DNA from 2 places in the Anoxybacillus sp. B2M1 genome. Region 1 is predicted to be linked to the other one. Evidence: riboswitches for the same ligand, from Rfam matches in the RefSeq annotation. Region 1 holds a riboswitch; the other holds the start of a gene.

Region 1 (4,240 bases):
GCAAAGAAACCGACAGCATTTTATATTGGGCGGGAAAGCATTTAGCGCGCTGCTACCCCTTAGAAACATTCGATGACATCATTTTATTTTTTGAAAAAGCAGGATGGGGTACGCTCGCTGTCATCAAAGAACGCCAAGATGAATTAGAAATCGAGCTGACAGGGCCCGCGGTATCCGCTCGGATCGCCATGAATGCTCACTGTTCATTTCAGCTTGAGGCCGGCTTTCTCGCACAGCAGATTGAACAGCAAAAACGCTTCGTCTCGGAAGCATATGAGCAGCAAAAAAAGCGTGATCAAAAAGTGACTTTTACTGTGAAATGGGACCGTAAACACGAAATTGCTGAATAGACAGATTTTCTGCACCTTTTCAATTGTATTAGCCTATCGATGCACGACAGGAACAAAGGCAAGTATACGTATTTGCTTGCCTTAGACTGTTAACAAACGCTTCATCCTGCGTCACGGGCCTCATTCGTCGCTCATGAACGTTTGGGTTCGCTTCGCGTCTTCACTCGGCTGGCGTTTCTTGTCTGCCAAGCGCCTTCAAGCCAAACTGATGTAGAACTACCACTATGAATAGAAGAATTGTATAAAATGATGGTAGACAAAGTCGATTTTGACTTTGTCTACCACTTAAAGCAAGCATTTGCTTGCTTTTTTAGTCGAAGCAAGCCGGCGCAGCACGATTACGATTGAATGCACCTTCGGTCCCCAAACGCTTGCCATGATTTCCAGCAGTACAGTCTTGTCTGGTTATGAACGCACGGCGGCTTTTTCATCCAATTGAAACGCCGTATGCAACGCTTCTACTGCTGCAACCATATTTTCTTGAGACACGACGGTTGAAATTTTGATTTCGGACGTGCTGACCATTTTTATTTCAATCCCTTGATCCGCTAACACTTGAAACATTTGTGCAGCTACACCTGGATTAGAGATCATTCCTGAGCCGACAATCGATACTTTGGCCAGTTGGCTTTCATATTCTATCTTTGCTCCCTTGAATGATTCCAACACTTGCAAAGTCTCAGGCAAATCCTCTGTGCGAATGGAAAACGACACAGCTGCTGCTCCGCTATTGGTTGTATTTTGAATAATAATATCGACATTAATCCCGCGATTCGCTAACGCTGTAAAAACGGTTGGCAACATAGGCAACTCGTGCGGGAGCCCTTGGACCGTCACTTTTGTTACTTGATCTTCAAAAGCAATCCCTCTGACAATTAAATGCTGTTCCATTGAAACATCCTCCTTTACCGTTGTTCCGCTCTCTTCCTCCATACTCGAACGAACTTCCAGCAATACTTGATAATTTTTAGCAAACTCTACAGCCCGCGGATGAAGCACTCCTGCTCCAAGATTGGCCAGCTCTAGCATCTCATCATAGGAAATTTCCTCTAGCTTTTTCGCTGCTTTTACATAGCGCGGATCGGTAGTAAACACTCCTGTCACATCTGTATAAATATCGCACTTATCCGCTTGTAGAGCGGCCGCTAAAGCTACAGCTGTCGTGTCAGAACCGCCGCGACCAAGAGTCGTGATATCTCCCTTTTCCGTCACTCCTTGAAAACCAGCCACAATGACGATTTGTCCTGCTTGCAAATATTGATGAATTCTCGTTGTGTCGATATCTATAATGCGAGCATTACCATGAACAGTCTCTGTCTTGATTCCAGCTTGCCAGCCCGTTAAAGAAACAGCTGCATACCCCTTTTCTTGCAAAGCCATCGCTAATAGGGCAATACTCACTTGCTCCCCTGTCGAAAGAAGCATATCCATCTCCCGCTTGCTAGGTTGGGACGTTAGCTGTTTGGCTAAATCCACAAGCTGATTCGTCGTCTTTCCCATCGCTGAAACGACAACGACCACTTGATGTCCTTTTTGCACCTCGCTCATTACTCGATCAGCGACATGCTGAATACGTTCAATAGATCCTACAGACGTTCCGCCAAATTTTTGCACAATCATTCCCATTTTTCTCATCCCTTGTTCTTAAAATGTTGATTTCAGCATCTATACCGGTATAGAAACAAATAAAAAAACAGCAATGAGAGGCTTCTCATTGCTGTGCATAACGAAATAAGAAAAGAAACGAATTCGCTCCACACAGTGAGATAGCTCTCCAAGATGGGTCATCTTGACAGTCCTACATTTCTTAAACGCAGGACCAGCAGGAAAAGCAATGAGACTTCCCCCACTTCGGCGAGCCTCCCCTTTCGGCATTTTTCTTTGGAACCCATTTTCCTCCAAATGCCTACTCTTGAAGTTCGCGCCTCTATCTTCACTTCTGTGCTTAGAAGTGTATAAATATGCAATTAAGGTGATTGTATCAGCTTTTTCTCCAATTGACAATACTATTCTCGCAGCTTTTCATAAATTTTTTCAGCAACTGCGCGAGGAATCGCCGCTTTTTGCAGCTCCTCAATCGTCGCTTCTTTTATATTTTTTAAAGAGCCAAAATGCTTAAGAAGCGCTTTTTTTCGCTTTTCTCCAACTCCCGGAATGTGGTCAAGCGCGGACTGAAATAACGATTTTCCTCGCGTCTGGCGATGAAACGTAATAGCAAAACGATGGACTTCATCCTGAATGCGCTGCAGCAAATAAAATTCTTGGCTGTTTCGCGACAATGGCACGATTTGTGGTGGATCTCCCATGATTAATTCCGATGTGCGATGCTTGTCGTCTTTTACAAGACCGGCAAGCGGAATTTCCAAGCCCAACTCATTTTCTAACACATCGCGAACAGCCGCCAGATGTCCCTTTCCTCCATCAATTAAAATCAAATCCGGAAGAGGAAGGCGTTCCTTTAAAGCACGGCTATATCGCCGCCGTACAACCTCGCGCATTGATTCATAATCATCTGGCCCCTTCACAGTTTTAATTTTATATTTGCGATATTCTTTTTTCTCAGGCTTGCCGTCGATAAACACCACCATCGCCGAAACCGGATCAGCCCCATGGATATTAGAATTATCAAATGCTTCGATTCGATGCGGTGTTGGAATGTTCAACGCAACTCCTAAGTTTTCAACCGCTTTAACCGTTCGTTCTTCATCGCGTTCAATAAGATAAAACTTCTCTTTTAAAGCGATCGCTGCATTTTTACTCGCAAGATCGACCAGCTCTTTTTTCTTTCCTCTTTTCGGTTGAATAACAGGCACCTGGAGCAACTGCTCAGCCAAGCTTCCGTCAACCTCAAGCGGCAGGATTACTTCTTTTGGCTTAAAATGATTCTCCTTGGAATAAAATTGTCCTAAAAATGTGAGCAGCTCTTCATCGGGATCTTGATGCAGCGGAAAGATCGAAACATCTCGCTCGATTAGCTTTCCTTGACGAATAAAAAAGACTTGGACGCACATCCATCCTTTGTCATAGGAGTAGCCGAACACATCTCTGTTAACAAAATCCTTCATCGTCATTTTCTGTTTTTCCATCATCGCTTCAATATGCGCAATTTGATCACGGTATTCTTTAGCTCGTTCAAATTCAAGGGCTTCTGCTGCTTTGTTCATTTTTTCAACCAATTCTTTTTTTATGTCTTGGTGTCCCCCGTTTAAAAAACGGACAATCTGTTCCACTATTTCTTTATTTTGTTGTTCCGAAACCGAATAGATACACGGAGCGAGACATTGTCCCATATGATAATAAAGACAGGCGCGGTTCGGCAGGGACGCGCACTTGCGAAGCGGATACATGCGATCGAGCAATTTTTTAGTCTCATTTGCAGCCTGCACGTTCGGATACGGTCCAAAATATTTGCCGCGATCTTTTTTTACTTTTCTTGTAATAATGAGACGTGGATGCTCCTCAGCTGTAATTTTAATAAATGGATAGCTTTTATCATCTTTGAGCATGACATTATATTTTGGATCGTATTTTTTGATTAAATTCATTTCTAAAATAAGCGCTTCAATATTTGATGAGGTCACAATATATTCAAAATCCGCTATTTCATTCACAAGGCGCAGCGTCTTTCCATCATGCGTTCCAGTAAAATAAGAACGAACACGGTTTTTTAATACTTTCGCTTTTCCTACATAAATCACTGTGCCATTTTTATCTTTCATTAAATAGCAGCCGGGCTGCTCTGGCAAAACCGATAGCTTCTCTTTTAAGTGATCATGCATCATAATCACTCCAATGCTTAGTCTTTCCATTCATAAAGTGTAATTTTGCCGTATACCGGATCCGCCAGCTTACTTGAATCATACGTTTTGATTTTCCGCAAATGTCCGGTC
Region 2 (4,240 bases), 1.8 Mb from region 1:
AGAGGAATTATTGAAGAAATTTGAACAAGTGCATATCCATACGGAGGATGAAGTACGCGCCATCGTCGCGGGCCACGGCATTTTCATTATTAAAGGCGACGAACAAACAGGATATTTTGAAGTGCAGCTGGAAGCTGGCGATGTTATTTCCGTTCCAGAAGGAAATCCGCATTTCTTCACATTAATGGAAGACCGCCAAGTGGTAGCTGTTCGTTTGTTTATTGATCCATCTGGCTGGGTTGCCCATCCTTATGAGGAAAAAGAAGAAGCTGTTCAATAACCAAAAAGCGCAGGAATCTTAAGCGATTCTTGCGCTTTTTGATGGATGGAATCGAATCGATTCGCCGAGAGGTTTTCCAGCACTGAAACGAATGGCAGAAGAACGTGCAGAATGGACGGCGTAGATCGGGGCGTTTCATTGACAAAGAGAGGATTTTTCGCTACAATGGCTTCGAATTCGACCGATAAAGGATTTGATGACAAGTGGCGGATAGAGAGGAAATTTTGCAATCATTAAAGCTATTTATTGTGCTGTCAAGAGCGTACCGTGCTGTTAATGATCAAGTAAATAAATCCATTCAGTCGTTCGGCGTGAACCCTACGGAGTTTGCTGTGTTGGAATTGCTATATCATAAGGGGGATCAGCCATTGCAGCAAATTGGCGGGAAAATTTTACTGGCAAGCGGCAGCATCACATATGTTGTCGATAAATTAGAGCAAAAAGGGCTGATTATGCGCAAAGCATGTGAAAAGGATCGCCGTGTAACCTATGCTTCGATTACGGATAAAGGAAAAGCTTTTATTGAAAAGGTATTTCCGGAGCATGAACAAACGATCCATGAAACACTTTCCGGATTAACGACTGAAGAGAAAGAACAGGTTATTGAATTATTGAAAAAAATGGGATACGGTGCGAAACAGCAATAAGTACAGATGGTGAAAGCGCCAGCGGATCAAAGATTCGCTGGCGCTTTTTTATAATGGGTGGCGGGCGCGCGTTCTTTTTTGATAAAGAGAGAGGAGGGACTATAGATAAAAGAAAAGAGAGGGAGAAACCCCTCTTTTTTGGATCAAGCTGACAGTCTTTTTTTCGCGTTTTCTTCTTTATCTACTGCTTTTTTCACAAGCGGATAAAAAATGATGCCGCTTGCGAGCAACGCAACGCCAAGCATAAAGGTTTTGATGTCAGATGTTCCCGCGATAATGACCCAGATGGAATAAATAGTGGCCAGTGCTGCAATGACTCCATCTGTGATTCGCTGTTTTGTATTGGTTTCATATGTCTCTCCTGTCCATGTGAGTTTGAGCTGAAAGACAGAAGCGATAAAGTAAGGAACGAGATAAGCGAGTGTCGCAATATAAATGACAAAATCAAATGCGGCTGACATCGAATGAGAGATCGTTGAGAAAATGAAAAGTTGCGCTAATCCATTTGACAAAATTAAAGCGAATTTCGGCATTCCTTTTTTGTTTTCTTTTAAGAAGGCAGGGATAAATAATCCTTGCTTCGCGGCTTGATACGGAACTTCCGCGCTTAATAACACCCAGCCGAGCGTCGAGCCAAGAAGGCTGATGAGGCCAAGTCCAGCTAAGATGTATGCGCCGCTGGGGCCTAAAATGGTTTGAATCGCATCCACTAAAGGCTTCTCTGAATGAATCAACTGTTTTTGCGGCAGCAAGCCCATTACAAGCACACTTATGCCAATGTAAATGATGAGAGCAATCAGCAAACCAAGAATGGTCGCCCGTTTGACATCTGCTTGCTTGCGTGCACGTGAAGCGAACACAATCGCAGATTCCACTCCGACAAATGCCCATAACGTCGCAACGGCCGCGCCGGTCACTTGTCCGAACAGGCTAACGGCATGGCCTGCTTCATCGTAACGCGGAGCGACGACAGAGCCGATGTTGCTTTTATCAAATGCAAATAAGCTAATGGCAATAAATAAAAAGAAGCCGAGTACCTTTGCCGAAGTGGCTATGAAATTTAGTTTTCCGGCTCCCTCGATGCCGCGCAAAATAATAAAGTGCATTCCCCATAATAGAGCGGTACAAACCATAAAGGTAAGGAGGTTGCCGAGTTTGATCGGTGTAGCGCCTACCATAAATACGGTTTGTTTGCTTGTTAAAATCGGAAAGAATGTGGATAAATAACTCGTAAATGTCGTAATAATGGCCACGTTTCCAGCAAAATTTCCAATCCAATAGCCCCAGGAAGACATAAATCCCGATAAAACCGAGGCGTTTGATCTCTTTGGAAACAATTCCTTCGCGTAAATTTGCGGCCCGCCATTTAACTCAGGCTTGCGAATCGCTAAATTGCCAAAGACAAGAGCGGTCATTAGCACTCCACCACCTGTTAATAGCCAAGCTAAAATGACCCCTAAAGGGCTCGCGGCTTCTGAAAGTGAACGAGGAAGCATAAAAATTCCTGATCCAACCATATTCCCAACGACAAGCGCCGTTAATACCCAGAGACCTAGTTTATTTTGCTGCAAGATAACCCCTACTCCTTTCTGATTTGTCCATTTATCAAAAAAAATACACCCTTAAGTTTTCAACGGGTGCATGTGACATCCGCATCTAACTTAATGTAGATAGCGCTCCATCGCTTCCATTAAGCGATGGCAGTCCTGACTCTATTCGAATGCAGGCCCAGCTTGCGGCGCCAGAGTACGCTGCAAACTTCGGCAATGAATCCTTTCATTTGAAGTCATCGGTTCCTCTGTCCCTCATTCAAACTACTTTTATCCATTGCAACCTCTATCTCATCTAAGTTGACGAGAAGAAAAAATATTCAATTACCTTGATAATCATACACGATTCGACAATATTCGTCAATATGCTTTTATCTGAAGCATGAACAGGAATTTTTAGCAAACAAGTGGAATATAACTAAGGTTAGAAATTTTTGAGGAAAAGGAAGGGATGGATTTGAAGTTTTCCGAGTTTCTATATAAGCGCCCTGACATGGAAAAACTAAAGACAGAATTTCAAGCGGCATTGCGGGCGTTTCAACAGGCGCAGCATGCGGAAGAGCAGGATGAAGCGATGAAGCAAATTAATAAACTGCGCAACGAATTTAGCACGATGGCGCAAATTTGCTATATTCGCCATACGGTTGATACAAATGATGACTTTTATAAGCAGGAGCAAGATTTTTTCGATGAGGTGGATCCGATTGTCAAAGGCCTTGTCAACGAATATTATGAGGCGCTCGTCGCCTCCCGATTTCGTTCGGAGCTCGAAAAACGCTGGGGAAAACAGTTATTTGCACTTGCGGAAACAGAGCTTAAAACGTTTTCTCCTGAGATTGTCGCGGATTTACAGTTAGAAAATAAGCTAGCAAGCGAGTATACAAAACTGGTAGCCTCCGCAAAAATTTTATTTGAAGGACAAGAATACACGTTGGCACAGCTGCAGCCGTTTGTGGAGTCGCCTGATCGGCAAATGCGGAAGCGGGCAAATGAAGCGCGGTTTGCCTTTTTTGAAACGCATGAGGAACAATTTGACGATATTTACGATCAGCTTGTCAAAGTGCGTACAAGCATTGCAAAAAAACTAGGGTTTAACAACTTTATTGAACTTGGATATGCAAGGTTGGGACGGACCGATTATGATGCTGAAATGGTTGCGCGATTCCGTGAGCAGGTGAAAGCTTATATTGTGCCGTTAGCAGAAAAGCTGTATGAACGCCAGAGGAAAAGAATTGGCGTCGAGAAGCTGAAATATTACGATGAAGCATTTTCATTCCCGACGGGCAATCCGACGCCAAAAGGGGATGCAAAGTGGATTATCGAAAACGGCCGAAAAATGTATGAAGAGCTGTCACCAGAAACAGGCGAGTTTTTCCGGTTTATGATTGAAAATGAATGGATGGATCTTTTGGCCAAAAAAGGGAAAGCAAGCGGTGGTTACTGCACATATATAGAAGAATATAAAGCGCCCTTTATTTTTGCGAATTTTACTGGCACGTCCGGCGATATTGATGTTCTCACCCATGAAGCGGGCCACGCTTTTCAAGTGTATGAAAGCCGCCATTACGAAATTCCAGAGTATAATTGGCCGACGTTAGAGGCGTGTGAAATCCATTCCATGAGCATGGAGTTTTTCACATGGCCATGGATGGAGCTGTTCTTTAAAGAAGATACGAAAAAATATCAATTTCATCATTTAAGCTCGGCTGTGCTGTTTCTGCCATACGGGGTGGCGGTTGATGAATTCCAGCACTTCGTTTATG

What was found. A riboswitch is a leader RNA that binds a small molecule or an ion and turns the genes downstream of it on or off. The one in region 1 is predicted to bind lysine.
Region 2: another riboswitch for lysine. It lies ahead of GFC28_RS07165 (amino acid permease); the one in region 1 lies ahead of GFC28_RS16860 (aspartate kinase).

The regions. Positions count from the first base shown of each region.
Region 1 is NZ_CP015435.1:3,467,538-3,471,777, reverse strand. It holds gene GFC28_RS16865 (YslB family protein) at 1-350, shown strand, start outside; gene GFC28_RS16860 (aspartate kinase) at 756-1,976, opposite strand; lysine riboswitch at 2,110-2,288, opposite strand; gene uvrC (excinuclease ABC subunit UvrC) at 2,357-4,129, opposite strand; gene GFC28_RS16845 (nucleoporin-interacting protein) at 4,147-4,240, opposite strand, start outside.
Region 2 is NZ_CP015435.1:1,483,622-1,487,861, reverse strand. It holds gene GFC28_RS07175 (1,2-dihydroxy-3-keto-5-methylthiopentene dioxygenase) at 1-280, shown strand, start outside; gene GFC28_RS07170 (MarR family winged helix-turn-helix transcriptional regulator) at 484-927, shown strand; gene GFC28_RS07165 (amino acid permease) at 1,071-2,498, opposite strand; lysine riboswitch at 2,591-2,774, opposite strand; gene GFC28_RS07160 (M3 family oligoendopeptidase) at 2,935-4,240, shown strand, end outside.